3 regions of the Streptococcus sp. 4094 genome follow, and region 3 is predicted to be linked to each of the others. Evidence: predicted binding sites of a transcription regulator. Region 3 holds the regulator's gene; each other region holds the start of a gene.
What was found. The regulator Rex, encoded in region 3, represses fermentation and respiration genes when NADH is low (regulators of the CRP and FNR family bind a similar motif). The targets are predictions, from matches to a motif close to TTGTGAANTANTTCACAA.
Positions count from the first base shown of each region.

Region 1: a site for Rex is predicted at 5,114-5,131, ahead of adhP (alcohol dehydrogenase AdhP). Genes of this name have one in related genera too.
Region 2: a site for Rex is predicted at 2,951-2,968, ahead of adhE (bifunctional acetaldehyde-CoA/alcohol dehydrogenase). Genes of this name have one in related genera too.

Region 1 covers NZ_VMMI01000009.1:5,484-12,266, reverse strand. The annotation lists gene pepC (aminopeptidase C) at 1-952, shown strand, start outside; gene HT721_RS02785 (PTS system mannose/fructose/sorbose family transporter subunit IID) at 1,008-1,919, opposite strand; gene HT721_RS02780 (PTS mannose/fructose/sorbose transporter subunit IIC) at 1,943-2,746, opposite strand; gene HT721_RS02775 (PTS sugar transporter subunit IIB) at 2,774-3,763, opposite strand; gene adhP (alcohol dehydrogenase AdhP) at 3,998-5,017, opposite strand; gene HT721_RS02765 (Cof-type HAD-IIB family hydrolase) at 5,242-6,054, opposite strand; gene HT721_RS02760 (NCS2 family permease) at 6,244-6,783, shown strand, end outside.
Region 2 covers NZ_VMMI01000045.1:5,901-12,683, forward strand. The annotation lists gene adhE (bifunctional acetaldehyde-CoA/alcohol dehydrogenase) at 266-2,917, opposite strand; gene HT721_RS09390 (MORN repeat-containing protein) at 3,218-3,628, opposite strand; gene HT721_RS09395 (low molecular weight protein-tyrosine-phosphatase) at 3,615-4,058, opposite strand; gene yajC (preprotein translocase subunit YajC) at 4,105-4,404, opposite strand; gene tkt (transketolase) at 4,522-6,498, opposite strand; gene ulaG (L-ascorbate 6-phosphate lactonase) at 6,612-6,783, opposite strand, start outside.
Region 3 covers NZ_VMMI01000005.1:489-7,271, reverse strand. The annotation lists gene pcrA (DNA helicase PcrA) at 1-1,726, shown strand, start outside; gene radC (DNA repair protein RadC) at 1,769-2,449, shown strand; gene HT721_RS00725 (gamma-glutamyl-gamma-aminobutyrate hydrolase family protein) at 2,446-3,135, opposite strand; gene HT721_RS00720 (redox-sensing transcriptional repressor Rex) at 3,153-3,794, opposite strand; gene HT721_RS00715 (DUF4649 family protein) at 3,877-4,092, opposite strand; gene HT721_RS00710 (DUF1831 domain-containing protein) at 4,100-4,447, opposite strand; gene HT721_RS00705 (cysteine desulfurase family protein) at 4,452-5,567, opposite strand; gene HT721_RS00700 (ribose-phosphate diphosphokinase) at 5,577-6,536, opposite strand; gene HT721_RS00695 (CYTH domain-containing protein) at 6,649-6,783, opposite strand, start outside.

The DNA.
Region 1 (6,783 bases), on a different contig from region 3:
ATTCTTACTTCAAACTCCTCAACAAGATGGCGGTCAATGGGATATGGTGGTGTCTCTCTTTGAGAAATATGGTGTTGTTCCCAAGTCAGTTTACCCTGAGTCTGTTTCATCTAGTAGCAGTCGTGAGCTAAATGCCATTCTCAACAAATTGCTTCGTCAAGATGCTCAAATTTTGCGTGACTTGCTTGCTTCTGGCGCAGACCAAGCGACTGTTCAAGATAAGAAAGAAGACCTCTTGCAAGAAATCTTTAATTTTCTTGCTATGTCTTTAGGACTTCCACCACGTAAATTTGACTTTGCCTATCGTGATAAGGATAACAACTACCAAAGTGAAAAGGGCATCACACCACAAGAATTTTACAAGAAATATGTCAATCTTCCTTTAGAAGACTACGTTTCTGTTATCAATGCTCCAACTGCTGATAAACCTTACGGAAAATCTTACACAGTTGAGATGTTGGGGAATGTGGTTGGTAGCCGTGCAGTTCGCTACATCAACGTTCCAATGGAGCGCTTGAAAGAATTGGCGATTGCCCAAATGCAAGCAGGTGAGACTGTTTGGTTTGGTTCTGATGTCGGCCAGCTCAGCAACCGCAAAGCTGGAATTCTTGCGACAGATGTTTATGACTTTGAATCAAGCATGGACATTAAACTCACTCAAGACAAGGCTGGACGTTTGGACTACAGCGAAAGTTTAATGACCCACGCTATGGTCTTGACAGGTGTGGATTTGGATGAAAATGGGAAGTCAACCAAGTGGAAGGTTGAAAACTCTTGGGGAGATAAGGTAGGTACAGATGGTTACTTCGTTGCCTCAGACGCTTGGATGGACGAATACACTTACCAAATCGTTGTCCGTAAGGAATTGCTGACAGCAGAAGAACAAGCTGTCTATGAAGCAGAACCAATCGTACTTGCACCATGGGATCCAATGGGAGCCTTGGCTGAATAAAAACATAGAAAAAAGGAATCAGATTTTAGAACCTGGTTCCTTTTAAGTTGCTTGATTACATGATGTGAAGAACATGTGCCACAATACCCACTGCGAAGAGGGCAAGGATAATAGTGATTGGAGATACTTTTTTCTTAAGCAAGTACATGCAAAGTAAAGTAAGGAGTAGTCCTGATAGTCCAGGAATCAACATATCCAAGTTTTGTTGGAAAGTAGTAACTTTTTCAGGTGTTTGAGATAATCCTTGTCCTACTTGTGCGAATGCTTCTTGGATACCTTTAGACCCTTCTGGCAATTTATCCCAATGGATATAAGCCTTTTCATCTAGTTGAACTTTAGAAACATCGAAAGCAAATTTAATATTTACCCAGCGTTGAACAAGGACAGCAAGAATGAACATCCCAAGGATAGAAGCACCTTTAGTGATGTCTTGAAGGATGCCGCCAGACATATCTTTAGTGATTTCTGATCCAGCCTTGTATCCAATCTCTTGAACATACCACAAGAATGACATACGAATCAAGTTCCATGCAACAAAGAAGAGGAGTGGGCCCAAGATATTGCCAGTAAGGGCAAGTGAAGCACCGAGAGATCCAAGGATTGGGCGTACTGTAAACCAGAATACTGGGTCACCGATACCAGCAAGAGGTCCCATCATACCGATTTTAACCCCTTGGATAGCAGCGTCATCGATTTCCACACCGTTAGCACGTTCTTCTTCAAGCGCAAGAGTAACCCCCATGATTGGAGCAGCTACGTATGGATGAGTGTTGAAGAACTCAAGGTGACGCTCAAGAGCAGCGATTTGATCTTCTTTTTTAGTATAGAGTTTTTTGATAGCTGGAATGAGTGTATAAGCCCAGCCCAAGTTTTGCATCCGTTCAAAGTTCCAAGACCCTTGTAAGAAGGTTGAACGCCACCAAACTTTTTTACGATCTGATTTAGTTAATTGAAGTTTTTCAGTCATGATGTTTTCAGTCCTTTCTTATCTTAGTAGTCTTCGAGGATATCGCCGATTGGGTCGTTAGAAGTTGCGGCACCACCACCACCATTTCCACCAGTTTTAGAAAGGTGAAGGTAGATAAGCGCGATAGCAACACCGATAGCACCGAATCCGATTAGAGTAATGTCTGATACGGCAGCAAGAACGAAACCAAGAGCGAAGAATGGCCATACTTCACGAGTTGCCATCATGTTGATAACCATGGCGTAACCAACGGCAACGACCATACCACCACCAATAGCCATACCATCTTTGAGCCAGTCTGGCATAGCACTAAGGATACTTTGTACAGTTTCAGTTGGTACCATAAGGAGAAGAGCTGCAGGAAGCGCAATACGAAGTCCTTGGAAAAGTAGCGCAATAAAATGCGCACGCTCCACAGCGCCGAAGTCACCTTTTTTAGCGGCAGCATCAGCAGTGTGAACCAATCCAACTGAAATTGTACGTACAATCATAGTTAAGAATAGACCAGCAACGGCAAGAGGGATGGCAACCGCTTGGGCAACACCGATACCTGTCTTGGTAAAGTCACCACCAAGAACCATGATAATGGCAGCAGCGACAGAAGCAAGTGCAGCATCAGGAGCGATAGCAGCACCGATATTTGACCAACCAAGGGCAATCATTTGAAGCGATCCACCGAGGATAATCCCTGCTTCCAAGTGACCTGTTACAAGCCCAATAAGGGTACAGGCTACAAGTGGTTGGTGAAATTGGAATTGGTCGAGGACACCTTCAAGACCTGCAAGGAAGGCTACAACGACTACTAAAACCATAGAAATAATAGACATCTTTAAAATCCTTTCATAAATAATGGCTTATTTGACATTGGCTTTGTTAATCAAGTCAAACAAATCTTTTTTAGAATCATTTGGTACTTTACGTACGTCAAATTCAACACCGAGGTCACGCATTTTTTCAAATGTAGCAACGTCTTCTTTGTCCATAGACAAAACAGTATTGACCAATGTTTTACCTGTTGAGTGAGCCATAGAACCAACGTTAAGAGTTTTGATTGGCACGCCGCCTTCGATGGCACGAAGAGCATCTTGAGGTGTTTCAAACAAGATAAGGGCATGTGTTTCTCCAAAACGTGGGTCTTTTGAAACCTCAATCAGTTTTTGAATTGGAACCACGTTAGCCTTGACATTACCTGGAGCTGCTTGTTTAATCAATTCTTTACGAAGGTCGTCTTTAGCCACGTTATCTGAAGCCACGATGATACGGTCTGCTTTTGAATCTGGAGTCCAAGCAGTTGCAACCTGACCGTGAAGTAGACGTGTGTCAAGACGGGCAAGATTGATTTTCAATTTACCGTCTCCAATGACCGTTCCTTCTGGGATAGCAGCTTGGGCAACTGGAGCAGCTGCAGCGCTTGCTACTTCCTCAACTGGGTTTAGCTCTTCTGGAAGAGCCTTGATGCCATCTTTGGCTTCTTTAATAATATTCGCAGCGACTTTTTCTACACCTGCAGCAGCGTCCATGAGGCGCTCTGTATAGGCTTGAATCAACATCGGTAAGTTCAGTCCTGTGATGATGGCAAACTTACGCTCAGGATTTTCTCCCATCACGCGACTAGCTTGGTTAAATGGAGATCCACTCCAAAGGTCAGCCAAAACTAGAACCTCATCTTCTGCGTCAAATGCAGCAACAGCGTTATTAAACTTAGCGTATAGATCATCAGGGCCTTCATTTGGCATAAAGGTTACAACTTGAACCTTTTCTTGTTCACCAAAGATCATAGATCCTGACTGATGAATACCCGCAGCAAACTCGCCGTGGCTCGCAATAATGATTCCGATACTCATTATTGTCATTCCTCCTTTTTTGTTTTAGTTTTCGTTTAAGAAAACTTTAAGACTTTTTAAGTATAAACCGTTTTCATCTAAAAATCAACTATTTATCATAAAATAATTAAAAAGATTACATCTGAAAATGTTGATATATTGAGTTTTGGAGAAGTTTTTTTGAATCCATATTTAAAAATTTAATATAAAAAAGTTGGAAGAAGCTTCCAACTTTTAAAATAAGTTTCTATGAAATTAGTGGGTGAAGTCGAGTACCATACGTCCTTGGATTTGACCTTTTTCCATTTCGTCGAAAATGGCAACAGCATCTTCTATTGGACGTTTTTGAACAACTGGAACTACTAAACCTTCTGCACCGAATTGGAAGGCTTCTTCCAAGTCTTTACGAGTTCCTACAAGAGAACCGATGACTTGGATTCCATCGAGGACTGTTTTAACGATGCTGAGTTCCATCATTTCAGAAGGAAGACCGACAGCGACGACGCGACCACCGGCACGAACGGAGTCAACAGCCTGATTGAAGGCAACTTTAGATACAGCAGTTACGACAGCTGAATGAGCTCCTCCATCAGTTTTTTCCTTGATGAGTCCTGGTACATCATCAACTTCGAGGCCGTTAATAACAATGTCAGCGCCTACTTCTTTTGCAAGGGCAAGTTTGTCATTGTTGATATCAACTGCGATAACATGAGCATTGAATACTTTTTTAGCGTATTGAACAGCTAGGTTACCAAGTCCACCAGCACCGTAAAGAACAACCCATTGACCTGGTTCAACTTTTGCTTCTTTTATAGCTTTATAGGTTGTTACCCCAGCACATGTGATAGAAGAAGCTTGGGCTGGATCAAGTCCGTCAGGAACTTTGACAGCATAGTCAGCAGTTACGATACATTGTTCAGCCATACCACCATCTACTGAGTAGCCAGCATTTTTCACTGTACGGCAAAGAGTTTCACGGCCAGTTGTACAGTATTCGCAAGTACCACATCCTTCAAAGAACCAAGCAACGCTGACGCGGTCGCCGACTTTAAGGCTTTTTACATCTGGGGCAATTTCTTTAACGATACCAACACCTTCGTGACCTAGGACACGTCCTGGTACCTGACCGAAGTCGCCATGGGCAACGTGGAGGTCAGTGTGGCAAACACCACAGTATTCAATTTCTACAAGTGCTTCCCCAGTTTCAAGTGGACGGAGTACTTTTTCTTCAACAGCAACACCAGTGCTTTCTGGATTTACAACAACAGCTTTCATAGCTATCCTCCTTGATATTGGCCGAGAACAGGGACAACAGGACTGGATTGATTTTATGTCAACAGAGTCAAGTGTGACGAGCTCTCTTGTACTTATATGTGAATTATATCACAAAAGAAAGCCTTTTCCAAGGTTTTGGGGGTAAAAAATAGAACAATCGATTAACTGGTTGATGAGACTGTGAAAAGAGCACAAAGACCAGCTAGCAAGCTGGTCAGAATGGACTATAAGAATAAGTCTTGTAGGGTTTTGGCAACACCGTCTTGGTCATTGGTCAGAGAAATTTGCTCATCTGCATAGGGGAGTAGCTCTGGGTTGGCATTTTTCATGGCATAGCCCTTTCCAGCAAAAGCGAGCATTTCGGTATCATTGTGTTCATCTCCAAAGGCAATCAAATCTTTTTTGTCGCGGTTCATTACCTTGAGCAAGTAGTCTAAGGCGAAGGCCTTGTTGACACCTTTTGGGATACATTCAAGGATATTGAGCGGACCTCCCCAGGTATTGATAGACAGTTGATGCTGGTAGAAGGCGTTCATTTCTTTTGCCAGAGCATATTTGTCACTGGCTCTAGTCTGTAACAGAATACAGTTAGGATCCTTGGTTACTAACTCAGGCTGAAATTGATTTTCAGGCTGGAAAGCTTCTACACCAAATAGTTTGGGATTGGCAATTTCTTCATTGGGATTTGTAATGTAGAATTTTTTACGGTATTCTCCAGCGATAAAATCGGCTTGAATGTCCTCTGAACGTTGAACCATATCTAGCAGATATTTTTTGTCTACAGTTAAACACTTTTCAAAATCCCAAACTTGGTCTGGTAAATGAGTGAGGGAGCCGTTGAAATTAATCATAGGAGTGTTTAAGCCTAGTTCACGGTAGAAATCTTTTGACATGCGGTAAGGGCGACCTGTCGTAATAATAACCTGATGGCCTTTTTCAGTAACTTTTTTAATGGTTTCTTTGGTAAAGTCAGAAATCTGACTGTCTGAGTTGAGCAGGGTTCCATCCAGGTCTAGTGCAATAATTTTTTTCGTCATATGAACCTTTCTAGTGTCTTTCCAGATAAGATGTCTTCTATTATAACAAAAAGCAGACAGAAAAGCAGATTCCAAACAAAAAATGAAATTCCATCAAATTCTTAAATAAATTAAACAAAGATATTGAAAAAGTGAATGATAAATGATATAATTCTATTATTGTTCGTAAAAATTAAAAGGAGATTGATAATGGACAAATTATTTAAACTAAAAGAGAACGGTACAGACGTTCGTACAGAGGTTCTCGCTGGTTTAACAACTTTCTTTGCAATGAGCTATATTCTCTTTGTAAACCCACAAATTCTTTCGCAAACAGGAATGCCTGCTCAGGGTGTCTTCCTCGCAACGATTATCGGTGCAGTTGCTGGTACCCTGATGATGGCTTTTTATGCTAACTTGCCATACGCTCAAGCGCCAGGTATGGGACTCAATGCCTTCTTTACCTTTACAGTTGTATTTGGACTTGGTTATTCTTGGCAAGAAGCCCTAGCTATGGTCTTCATCTGTGGGATTATTTCATTGATTATTACCTTGACAAATGTTCGTAAAATGATCATTGAATCGATTCCCAATGCTCTTCGCTCAGCTATTTCAGCTGGTATCGGTGTCTTCCTTGCCTATGTAGGGATTAAGAATGCTGGACTTTTGAAATTCACGATTGATCCAGGAAACTATATTGTTGTAGGAGAAGGGGCTGACAAAGCTCAAGCAACGATTGCAGCAAACTCT
Region 2 (6,783 bases), on a different contig from region 3:
CTTGAATCACTACAAATCACCTTTCAACAAACCTATTATATAACTATTTAAGTTTAATTGCAAGTACGGGCGTTGTTTTTTGTCTACACCTCACTTATTTTTCTTTCTTTTCTAAAAGCCTATACTGCTGTCTTTCCTTGTCTGCATAGTCATTTCCCACTTTTCTTTTCAGATAAAAAACGAAAACAGAAATCTAAAATTTATTTTCGATACTCCAATTTCACAAAAAAGAGACAGGAAATTCCTGCCTCTAGGCTGATAACAATTATTTACGGCGTCCTGGTCTTTCTTTGTAACCATAGTAAGAATCTTCGATGATTTCTTGCATGTGGTCAACCATTGGAAGACGTGGGTTAGCTGGTGAACATTGATCTTCATAAGCAAGGAAGGCCAATTCACGAGAATGTTCTTTCCATTTTTTTTCATCGATTCCTTGTGCTTTGAAGTTCATTTGGATACCTACGCGCTCACCAAGTTCATAGACAGCTTTTGCGTAAGATTCCACACCTTCTTCTGGTGTAGAAGCTGGAAGGCCAAGCATGCGTGCGATATCTTGGTATTTTTCATCTGCACGGTAGTAGTTGTACTTAGGCCATGTTGCTGTCTTAGCTGGACGTGTACCGTTGTAGCGAATGACATATGGAAGCAAGATAGCATTCGTACGACCGTGGATTGTGTGGAATTGCGCACCAATCTTATGGGCCATTGAGTGAGAAATACCTAGGAAGGCATTAGCAAAGGCCATACCAGCGATTGTTGAAGCGTTATGCATTTTCTCACGTGAGTGGAAGTCTGCATTCTTAACTGAGCTTTCAAGGTTTTCGAATACAAGTTTGATGGCTTGAAGTGCAAGACCGTCAGTGTAGTCGCTAGCCATTTGTGATACGTAAGCTTCAGTCGCGTGAGTCAATACGTCCATACCAGTATCCGCAGCAACAAATCCAGGAACTGTCAATACCAAAGCAGGGTCTACGATTGCCACAGTTGGTGTCAATGAGTAGTCGGCGATTGGGTATTTACGGTTATTTGCTTTATCAGAGATAACGGCAAATGGTGTTACTTCAGATCCTGTACCAGATGTAGTTGGAATCGCGATGAATTTAGTCTTCTTACCAAGCAATGGGAACTTGAAGGCACGTTTACGGATATCCATGAATTTTTGAACAAGGTCACGGAAGTCCACTTCTGGTTGTTCATAGAAGAGCCACATTACTTTAGCAGCATCCATTGGAGATCCACCACCGAGAGCGACAATTGTATCTGGTTTGAAGGCACGCATAATCTCAGTACCACGATTTACAGTTGTGATATCTGGATCTGGTTCCACATCAGCAAAGATTTGGTAAACAACCTTATTGCGACGAAGATCAAGTTGTTCGATGATACGATCAAGGAAACCAAGCTCTACCATGGCATGGTCAGTAACGATCATGACACGTTCAACGTCACGACATTTTTGAAGGTATTGAATTGAATCACGTTCAAAGTATGTTTTTGAAGGAAGTTTCATCCATTGCATGTTATTTCTCCGTCTTCCGACTTTTTTGATGTTCAAGAGGTTAATGGCACTAACGTTATCCCCAACTGAGTTGCGTCCGTAAGAACCACATCCAAGTGTCAATGATGGCAAGAAGGCATTGTAAACGTCCCCGATACCACCGAAAGTAGAAGGTGAGTTACAGATAACACGAATAGCTTTAACAGCTTTACCAAATTCTTTAGTCAATTCTTCGTCAGCTGTGTGGATAGCTGCTGAGTGTCCCAGACCGTTAAATTCGACCATTTGACGAGCCTTAGTAATACCATCTTCACGGCTTTCAGATTTCAAAACTGCGATAACTGGTGACAATTTTTCACGAGTCAATGGCTCATTTTCACCAACTTCTTTACATTCAGCAGCAAGAATGTTTGTTCCTTCTGGAACTGTAAATCCTGCTTGTTCTGCAATCCATGTTGCCGGTTTACCAACGATATCAGCGTTCAATTTTGCACCAGCACAGTTTTTGCTATTTGCTTTCACGCCAAAGCAGAATTCTTCAAGAAGAGCTTTTTCTTTTTTGTTTACAAAGTAAGTGTGGTAAGATTTGAACTCTGCTACAAATTCATCGTAAATTTCTTTATCAATGATAACCGCTTGCTCTGAGGCACAGACCATACCGTTATCAAATGATTTAGACATGACGATATCGTGTGCTGCTTGACGAATGTTTGCTGATTTTTCAACATAAGCTGGAACGTTTCCAGCACCTACCCCAAGAGCTGGTTTACCACATGAGTATGCGGCTTTAACCATAGCATTACCACCTGTTGCAAGGATTGTCGCAACACCTTCGTGGTTCATAAGGGCACTAGTTGCTTCCATAGATGGTTCAGTGATCCACTGTACGCAGTTTTCAGGCGCTCCTGCTTTAATCGCAGCATCACGAACGATTTGAGCTGCGTGAGCTGATGATTCTTGAGCTGATGGGTGGAAGGCAAAAACGATTGGATTACGCGTCTTCAATGAAATCAATGATTTGAAGATTGCTGTTGATGTTGGGTTTGTTGTAGGAGTGATACCACAAACAACACCGACCGGTTCAGCAATAAGAGTCAAACCTGTTACATCGTCTTCTTCAATAACACCAACTGTTTTAGTGTGGCGCATGTTGTTTACTACATGTTCACAAGCAAACAAGTTCTTAGTTGCTTTATCTTCAAATACACCACGTCCTGTTTCTTCAAAGGCATGTAAAGCCAATTCTCCGTGGGCATCCAAAGCTGCCACTGACGCTTTCGCTACGATGTAGTCAACTTGCTCTTGGTCCAACTTACGCATTTCTTCAAGGGCAACTAGAGCTTTTTGCACCAAGCCATCGACATGCTTTTCAGCAGCGAGTTTCTTTTCCTCTGGTGTCACAGTTTTTTTATCAGCCATATTTTCCTCCATAGCTTTCAAGGATTAAATCCTTTGTTAATTTTTTCACAAGTTTATTATAACGCATTATTTCAACTTTGTAAACAGTTTCATAAACATTTCACAAAGAATTTTTAGCACCTTGTGAAATGTTTGCTAGTTTCTTTTCTTAGCAAGCTTTTTCTTTAAAGTTTGTGAAATTTATTTCAAATATTTTTTTATTTCACAAACTTGCTTGGAAGAGGAGCTTGGAAAGAAAGGGATTTACAGGTAAGCGCTTACTTATTTGGTTTTAACAATACCTCCTTTGATAAGGAGGCTTTATTTTTGTTGAAAAACGCCTTGTTTAAAAGTCCCTTCATACACGACTTCTTGTTCTGTTGTTAGTTTTCCTTTTCCTTCAGCCTGACCATTTACAAAATCACCTTCGTAGGCCCAGCCTTCTTTAGATTGAAAGGTACCTTTTCCGTTGAAGGCTCCATTGTTGAAGCCACCTGTATATTGGTCTCCATTTTGGAAGGTAATGGTACCTTGGCCATTCATTTTACCACGGACAAGACTGCCGTCGTAAACAATCGTTCCATTATCAAGCTTTAGAACACCTTTTCCGGGAATATTTAGAAAAAAGACGAGTAGAGCACAAAAAATAATGGCAACTACTGCTAAAAGCTCTAAACGTGGACGAGTCAGATAGACACGATACTTGTTGTAAAAATTCTTAAGATTTTCCATCTTCACTCTCCTTTTCTAAACGTTCTAGCCAAACTTGGCATCCCTCTTGAACACGCCGATAAGTCGCTTCAAAATCTCCTGTATACCAAGGATCTGGAACACTTTCAGATGCAAATAAGTGAATCTTATCTTGACAGTCTGCTGGACACATCTGACGTAAGTCAGAAACATTTGAAGCATCCATTCCGATAATATAATCAAAGTCTTCAAAATCTTCCTTACTAATATGAAGCGATGTTTTGCCTTTTTCATACGGAATCTGATACTGTTGAAAAATCCCTTGAGTGCCCTTATGAATCGGATTCCCATGTTCCCAAGAGGAAGTCGCTCGACTTTGGATTTCGTAGTTATCTGTCATTGATTTCATAACAAACTCAGCCATAGGGCTACGGAAAATATTTCCCAGACAGACAAAGACTAGTTTTTTCATCCCATTTCCTTTCTTCTATAGAAAAACGGGAGTTAGTAATCCCGTCTTATTTTTCAATTGCACCTTCGAGTGAAGCTGTTTCTTTAAGTGGTAATACGGTCTTGATAGCAGCTAGTTCAAAAGTCAAGTAAACTCCATCTACATCAAGAACAATTGTTCTCTTCTCAGTATCTACTTCATCGACTGTTCCATAAAGTCCACCGATTGTAATCACTTCATAGCCTTTTTGGAGTTTGTTTAAACTTTCCATACGTTTTTGCGCTTGTTTCTTTTGAGAACGTTGCGTAAAGAACATCAAGCCAACCATAGCCACAAGAATGATTAAAAATGTATATTGTGATTCCATTATATTCTCCTTTGTCTTTTACATAGGACTACTATATCAAATTTCAGTTACTTTTACAAGATTGTACCTTACTTTTCTAGTAAGAAAAAACCAGAGCTTGCGCCCTGATTTTTAGAATTATTTCAAGTTTTGAACGACTTTTACAAGATTTTCGACAGTAAAGCCATATTCTGCCAATACTTTTGGTGCTGGGGCAGAGGCTCCGAAGGTATCAATACCAAGAACAGCACCATCTAGTCCAACATATTTGTACCAGTTTTGAGTTGCACCCATTTCGACTGCAACACGACGGCGAACTGCATTTGGAAGAATTTCTTCCTTGTATGCTGCATCTTGTTTATCAAAGACATCTGTAGATGGCATGCTGACTACGCGGACTTTTTCACCTTGACTAGCCAATTCTTTGGCAGCTGAGACAGCAAGATTGACCTCTGAACCTGTCGCAATCAAGATTGTATCAAAGTCTGCTGCATTTTCATAGACAACATAGGCACCTTTTGCAACCTTGTCAAAATCTGTTCCCTCTTCAACAGTCAAGTTTTGACGTGTCAAGACAAGGGCAGTTGGTGTTTTCTCACTTGTCACTGCAAGGTACCAAGCTGCTTGAGTTTCACGCGCATCTGCTGGACGGAAAACATTCAGATTTGGCATGGCACGAAGACCTGCTAAATGCTCAACTGGTTCGTGCGTTGGACCGTCTTCCCCGACTGCGATTGAATCGTGAGTAAAGACATAAGTCACAGGAAGTCCTTGCAAGGCTGACAAGCGGACAGCTGCCTTCACATAGTCAGAGAAGACGAAGAAAGTTCCACCGTATACACGAAGTCCACCGTGAAGAGCCATCCCGTTCAAGATCGTTCCCATTGCAAATTCACGAACACCAAACTGAATGTTACGGTTCAAGCGATGAGCATCGTCTTGAAGTCCGTCAGTCTTGATATAAGTCATGTTTGAGTGAGCTAGGTCAGCTGATCCACCTAGGAAGGTTGGTAATTTAGCCGCCACAACATTCAAGGCATCTTGACTTGAATTACGAGTTGCTTGAGAGAAACCATTTTCTAAAGCTGGGAAGTCTGCTGGAGTCACTTCAACTGGATCACGTCCATCGATGATAGCTTCTACTTCTGCAGCCAATTCTGGGTGAGCTTCTTTATAATCAGCAACTAATTTAGTCCAAGTTTGATAAGCTGATGCACCACGATCTGCAACATGTTCTTTGAAATCAGCATAAACTTGTTCTGGAATTTCAAATGGTTCATAGTCCCAACCGAGAGCTTGACGAGTAGCTGCAGTTTCATCTGCTCCAAGAGGAGCACCATGTACGGCATTAGTTCCTTGTTTATTTGGAGAACCGTATCCAATAACCGTCTTCACTTCAATCAAAGATGGCTTGCCTGAAGCTTTAGCTGTTTCGATAGCAGCATGGATTGCTTCCAAGTCTGTTCCATCTTCAACCAAGGCAGTATGCCAACCATAGGCATTGTAACGGTCACGAACGCTTTCTGTAAAGGAATCTTTTGTCTCACCATCCAAGTTGATGTCATTTGAGTCATAAAGAACAACCAACTTATCCAGTTTTTGCAAACCTGCGTATGAAGCCGCCTCACTTGAGACACCTTCCATCAAGTCTCCGTCTCCACAGATAACGTAAGTATAGTGGTCAAAGATATTGTAGCCTTCACGGTTATATTTGGCTGCCAAAAAACGTTCTGCTTGGGCAAAACCAGTAGCAGTTGAAATCCCTTGCCCTAGAGGACCTGTCGTAGCATCAATCCCTGCTGTATGGCCAAATTCTGGATGACCTGGTGTTTTTGAACCCCATTGGCGGAAGCTCTTGATCTCATCCATGCTGACATCTTCAAAACCAGAAAGGTGAAGAAGGGCATATAGAAGCATTGAACCATGACCAGCTGAAAGAATAAAACGGTCGCGGTTAATCCAGTTTGGTTGAGCTGGATTGATACGAAGTTGTTTTGTAAAGAGGCTGTAAGCCATCGGAGCTGCTCCCATAACCACACCTGGGTGACCTGAGTTGGCTTTGTTGATAGCGTCAATACCTAGGAAACGAATTGCATTAACAGATAGATTTGACATAGAATTTCCTTTCTATTTGAGGTGATTATTGAATCACACATTCTATTTTACTATTATATGAAAATTATCCGTATCATGCAACATACGGATAACCTCCAAAGAATATTTTTATATTATAGCAAAGCTTTAAATTGAATGTTAGAGTCTTGTTCAAAACAATCATCAAAACCACGTGGATGATGGTATTCTACTAAGTGTTGATCTTGAGGATAAGTGTACTTACCGCCAACTTCCCAGATAAATGGATGGAAATCGTATTGCAAGCGATCTTTTCTCATTTTCCAA
Region 3 (6,783 bases):
TTTGATTATGCTGACCTTGCGTCTCTTTGATCAAAATCCTGATGTTTTGACTTATTACCAGCAGAAGTTTCAATACATCCACGTTGATGAGTACCAAGATACTAACCATGCCCAGTACCAACTGGTCAAACTCTTGGCTTCACGCTTTAAAAATATTTGTGTGGTTGGGGATGCGGACCAGTCTATCTACGGTTGGCGTGGTGCGGATATGCAGAATATTTTGGATTTTGAGAAAGATTATCCCCAAGCCAAGGTTGTTTTGTTGGAAGAGAATTACCGTTCCACTAAAACAATTCTCCAAGCGGCCAACGAGGTCATTAAAAACAACAAAAACCGCCGTCCTAAGAATCTCTGGACCCAGAATGCTGATGGGGAGCAAATCGTTTACTATCGTGCCAATGATGAGCTAGATGAGGCTGTATTTGTAGCCAGAACTATCGATGAACTTGGTCGGAGTCAAAACTTCCTTCACAAGGATTTTGCAGTTCTCTATCGTACTAACGCCCAGTCTCGTACTATTGAGGAAGCCCTGCTCAAGTCAAACATTCCTTATACCATGGTTGGTGGAACCAAGTTCTACAGCCGTAAGGAAATCCGCGATATTATCGCTTATCTTAATCTTATTGCTAATTTGAGTGACAATATCAGTTTTGAGCGTATTATCAACGAACCAAAACGTGGAATTGGGCCAGGTACTGTTGAGAAAATTCGTGACTTTGCAAATATGCAAAACATGTCTATGCTAGATGCTTCAGCCAATATCATGTTGTCTGGTATCAAGGGTAAAGTAGCCCAGTCTATCTGGGATTTTGCAAATATGATGTTAGATTTGCGAGAGCAACTGGACCACTTAAGCATTACTGAGTTGGTTGAGGCCGTCCTAGAAAAAACAGGTTACGTCGATATTCTTAACGCCCAAGCGACCTTAGAAAGCAAGGCTCGTGTAGAAAACATCGAGGAGTTCCTCTCTGTGACGAAAAACTTTGATGACACCTCTGATGGGCCAGAAGAAGAAACTGGTCTGGATAAACTGAGTCGTTTTTTAAATGACTTGGCCTTGATTGCGGACACAGATTCAGGTAGTCAGGAGACATCAGAAGTGACCTTGATGACCCTGCATGCTGCCAAAGGTCTCGAGTTTCCAGTTGTCTTTTTGATTGGGATGGAAGAAAATGTCTTTCCACTTAGTCGTGCAGCTGAGGATTCAGATGAATTGGAAGAAGAGCGCCGTCTGGCCTATGTAGGTATCACGCGTGCAGAGAAAATTCTCTATCTGACCAATGCTAACTCACGCTTGCTTTTCGGTCGTACCAACTACAACCGTCCCACTCGTTTTATTAACGAAATCAGCTCGGACTTACTTGAGTATCAAGGTCTGGCTCGTCCAGCAAATACAAGCTTTAAGGCATCTTATAGCAGTGGTGACCTTGCCTTCGGTCAAGGTATGAGTCTTGCCCAGGCTCTTCAAGACCGTAAACGCAGTGCTGCCCCAAAATCTATCCAGTCAAGTGGCCTTCCGTTTAGTCAATTTACAGCTGGAGCAAAATCAGCTTCTAGCGAGGCAAATTGGTCCATTGGTGACATTGCCCTCCACAAGAAGTGGGGAGAGGGAACTGTTTTGGAAGTTTCAGGTAGCGGTGCTACGCAGGAATTGAAAATCAATTTCCCAGAAGTAGGTTTGAAAAAACTTTTGGCTAGTGTGGCCCCAATTGAGAAAAAAATCTAATTTTTCATCCTTCTCACGAATAATAAAGTGAGGAGGATTTTTATGTACAGTATTTCATTCCAAGAAGATTCACTATTACCAAGAGAAAGACTGGCCAAGGAAGGAGTTGAAGCGCTCAGTAATCAAGAGTTACTAGCTATTTTACTCAGGACAGGAACACGTCAAGCTAGTGTTTTTGAAATTGCCCAGAAAGTCTTGAACAATCTTTCAAACCTAACGGATTTGAAAAAAATGACCCTGCAGGAATTGCAGAGTCTGTCTGGTATTGGACGTGTTAAGGCCATAGAATTGCAAGCTATGATTGAACTGGGGCATCGTATTCATAAACACGAGACTCTTGAGATGGAAAGTATTCTCAGCAGTCAAAAGTTGGCCAAGAAGATGCAACAGGAATTGGGGGACAAAAAACAAGAGCACCTGGTGGCGCTCTATCTCAATACTCAAAATCAAATCATCCATCAACAGACCATTTTTATCGGCTCAGCTACTCGTAGTATTGCTGAACCACGTGAGATTCTTCACTATGCTATCAAGCATATGGCGACTTCTCTCATCTTGGTCCACAATCATCCTTCGGGAGCGGTAGCCCCTAGCCGAAATGATGATCATGTCACTAAACTTGTTAAAGAAGCCTGCGACCTGATGGGAATTGTCCTCTTGGACCATTTGATTGTCTCATATTCTAGTTACTTTAGTTACCGTGAAAAAACAGATTTAATCTAAAGTTCATTAACGACATAGTCAAAGAGGTTTTTATCTTTGGGACGATTTTCAAAAAGAAACTCTGGATGCCATTGGACACCGAGAAAGGCGACATCATCCGTACTCATAACAGCTTCTATAATACCATCTTTAGGATCATGAGCCGCAATCTTTAAATTTGGTGCTAAATCCTTGATGCTCTGGTGGTGGAAGGAGTTGATATGGGAGATTTCTCCATAGATTTCTCGAAGAACTGTATCAGGTTCTGTCACCAAGCGTTGGGTTGTGTACTCGGCGGAACAATCCTGCCAGTGATCTTCGATATCTTGGTACAAAGTTCCACCCATGGCAACGTTAAAGAGTTGAGTCCCACGACAGACAGAGAAAATCGGCTTTTGCTGTTTGATAGCTTCCTTGATGAGGGCTAGTTCGAATATATCTCTTTGAAGGTGGTAGTCATCGCTATCAATGGTTTTTGGTTCACCATAGAATTTTGGATCAACATTTTGCCCACCTGTCAAGATGAGCTTGTCAATCATACTGATATAGTGGCAGGCCATTTCTTGATCACCAATCGGTAGGATGATGGGAATCCCTCCAGCGTCTTTAACGCCTTCAACAAAGCCTTTTGCTGCGTAGCTCATCATGATGTCATCATCAGGATGAGTTTTTTCGTTTCCTGTAATCCCTATAACTGGTTTTTTCATAAAATGATTTTCGCTTTCTAATCCTCTTTTCGCATGAAATAGAGGAGTGTTTGGAGTTCACTTGTCAAATCGACATACTGAACGACCACATCTTTTGGTAAATGCAGATGGACTGGTGAAAAACTAAGAATTCCTTTCACGCCAGCATCAACCAAGAGATTGGCAACCTCTTGTGACTTAACGCTGGGAACGGTCAGGATAGCAGTCTTCACATCAGCATCCTTGATTTTATCCTTGATTTGAGAAATCCCGTAAATAGGAATTCCATCAGGAGTTTGGGTTCCGACTTCGGGATGGTCATCTAGGTCAAAGGCCATGATAATCTTCATCTTGTTACGCTCGTGGAAGCGGTAGTGGAGAAGGGCATGGCCCATATTTCCAATACCAACCAGCATGACATTGGTAATAGAGTTATCATTGAGCAAATCGGCAAAAAATGTCATCAGTTTTTTGACATCATATCCAAATCCACGCCGACCTAGTTCACCAAAATAGGAAAAATCACGACGTACGGTCGCTGAATCAATCCCAATGGCCTCTGCAATTTGCTTAGAGTTGGCACGTTCAATCTTTTCTGCATGAAATCTCTTAAAAATTCGATAGTAGAGAGAGAGTCTTTTTGCTGTAGCTTTTGGAATAGCAGACTGTTTATCTTTCACAAAATCACAACCTTTCTATTCTTCTATTTTATAGAAACATTGTGAAAAAATCAACAAAAACAAGAAAAAACTAAGAAAAATCTTAGTTTTGTTGTAAAAAATCTGCATGTGATAGAAAACGGTAGAGGTCTCCGACCAGTCCTTGGTAAACTTCCTGTCCTTTAAAGGTCAAAGAAGTTACATAAAGTGTATCTGGCAGAGTCACACATCCTGACAGAGCTAGCATGAGAGCCTCGTAATCCTCATACTTGAGAGTGCGCTCTACATGATAGCTGTCCTTATAGGTCAGTTCAAACATTTTGGCTCTATCTTTCCGATTTTGTAAAGACACCACGTTCTACCAAGCTATCCATGAGGAAATAGAATTTTTCCTGATGAATGTGGTGGTCTTCTGATTTGAAAATATCAACTAGACGTAGCCCAAACTTGTCAGTGATATTGATTTTAGCACCTGTAAGTTCCTTGTTAATGATGATTTTGAGTTGGAAGCCTTCACCGCTGTTTGGCACTTTTTCAAGTAGGCGAGTCAATTCATAGTTACCAACCTTAGTCTCAAAAAAGGTGTTGTCCTTAAGGGTGAATTTTTTAACAGAAGGGCTAAGAGTGTAGTCGTAACGACAATTTTTTAACTGAATGGTTTTTTCAAATGCCATATGGCTAACCTCCGATAATTTCTTTTAAGGTCTTTGCGAGGGTATGTAGGTCTTCAACAGTATTTTCTGGCGAGAGACTGATACGAACGGATTCCTTCAAGCGTTCTGAATTTGCCCCGTACATGGCTTCAAGAACATGGCTGGATTGGACAATGCCTGCCGTACAGGCTGAGCCAGTAGAGATTGAAATTCCAGCCAAATCTAGCCGAAGGAGTAAGAGGTCGTTTTTCTGACCAGGAAATCCAATATTGAGAACATAAGGGAGATGATGTTGTCCTCTATTCACGTAATACTGAATTCCTTCTAGCTCTGCAAGAAAGGCAGTTTCTAGATTTTGTACATGTTGGAAATGTTCTTCCTGTTTTTCTAGGTCTTCTTTTAGGGCTGCAACCATACCCACGATGGCAGCTAGATTTTCAGTTCCGGCTCGTTTTTTCTGTTCTTGGTCTCCGCCATGAAGATAGGAATCAAAATCCATGCTAGATGCGTAGAGAAAACCGATTCCCTTAGGACCATGGAACTTGTGGGCAGAAGCAGTGAGAAAATCAATGCCCAATTCTTCTGGGTGTATAGGGATTTTACCAATAGCCTGAACTGCATCGACATGATAGGCGGCTGGGTGTTGCTTGAGTATTTGGCCAATTTCAGCAATGGGCAGTAGGTTTCCAGTCTCATTATTGGCAAACATGGTAGAAACCAAAATCGTATCGTCACGTAAGGCCTCTTGAATTTGCTGGGCGGTGATTTCTTGATTTTCTGGCTGGATAATGGTTGCTTCAAACCCAAAGTGTTGAACCAAGTAATCAATTGTTTCAAGGACAGCATGGTGCTCAATAGCAGTTGTGATAATATGTTTTCCTTGTTCTTGGTGACGAAGGCAGTAACCAATGATAGCAGTATTGTTGCCTTCTGTCCCACCAGAAGTGAAAAAGATATGTTGAGGTTTTGTCCCCAGTAACTGAGCTAGTTCCTGACGGGCTTCTCGTAAGAGTTTACCAGCTTGACGACCATGACCATGAATACTAGAAGGGTTGCCGTAGGTTTCTTGCATCACCTTGGTCATAGCTGAAATAGCAACTGCTGACATAGGAGTTGTCGCAGCATTGTCCAAATAAATCAAAGAATCACCTTATTTCTTTTTGTTGTAGGCAAAGAGTGGGCTGACTGGTTTTCTTTCGTGGATACGGACGATGGCGTCACCAATTAACTCACTAGCAGTGATGTAGCATACGTTTTTAGGAGTTTTTTCTTTTGTTGCTACTGAATCAGTCACAAGAATTTCTTTAATCTTAGTATTGTCAAGAAGTTCAGCAGCTCCCTCGACGAAGAGACCGTGGCTAGAAACAGCATAAATTTCTGTAGCCCCTTCACGTTCAACGATTTTAGCAGCTTCAGAGAAGGTGCGTCCTGTATTTAAAATATCGTCAATCAAGATGGCTTTCTTACCTTCAACATCACCAATGATATAACCTTCGTTGCGAGTTGCATCGTCTTGAGGATAGTCGATAATGGCGATAGGAGCATCAAGATATTCAGCCAAGCTACGCGCACGTTTGACACCTGAATTTTTAGGGCTAACGACAACAACATCTGAACCGAGTAGTCCCTTATCGCAGTAATGTTTTGCAAATAGGGGAACAGTGAAAAGATTATCCACTGGAATATCAAAGAAACCTTGAACCTGAACGGCATGCAAATCAAGAGTCAGGATACGGTCAACACCAGCCTTAACCAGCATATTGGCAACTAGTTTAGCTGTAAGTGGCTCACGAGGACAAGCAATGCGGTCTTGACGTGCATAGCCAAAATATGGAAGGACAACGTTGATACTGTGGGCACTTGCGCGCACACAAGCGTCGACCATGATCAACAATTCCATTAGGTGGTTGTTAACAGGGAAACTTGTTGATTGGATGATGTAAACATCATAACCACGGACACTTTCTTCGATATTCACTTGGATTTCTCCGTCTGAAAATTGACGTGACGATAGTTTTCCAAGTGGGACACCAACAGCTTCAGCAATTTTCTGTGCAATCTCTTGGTTAGAGTTGAGTGCGAAAAGTTTCATGTTTTTTCTATCTGACATTATAGACCGTCCTCTGTAAACTTTTTAAATCCTAGTGATATTTGCCTTACCTATATGAACTGGGATTTTTGTATTTTTATCTTTTCTATTTTACCAAAAAATGGAGATTATTTCAGCTATTTTTCATACTTTTGACAAATCGAACCAATTTTGAAGGAGCTTTTTGATAAGAAATCTGATTTTCCTCTAAAAATTTTTGGAAATCTTGTTTGCCTTGCTCGTGATTTTCCACTTCAAGCTCCAATTC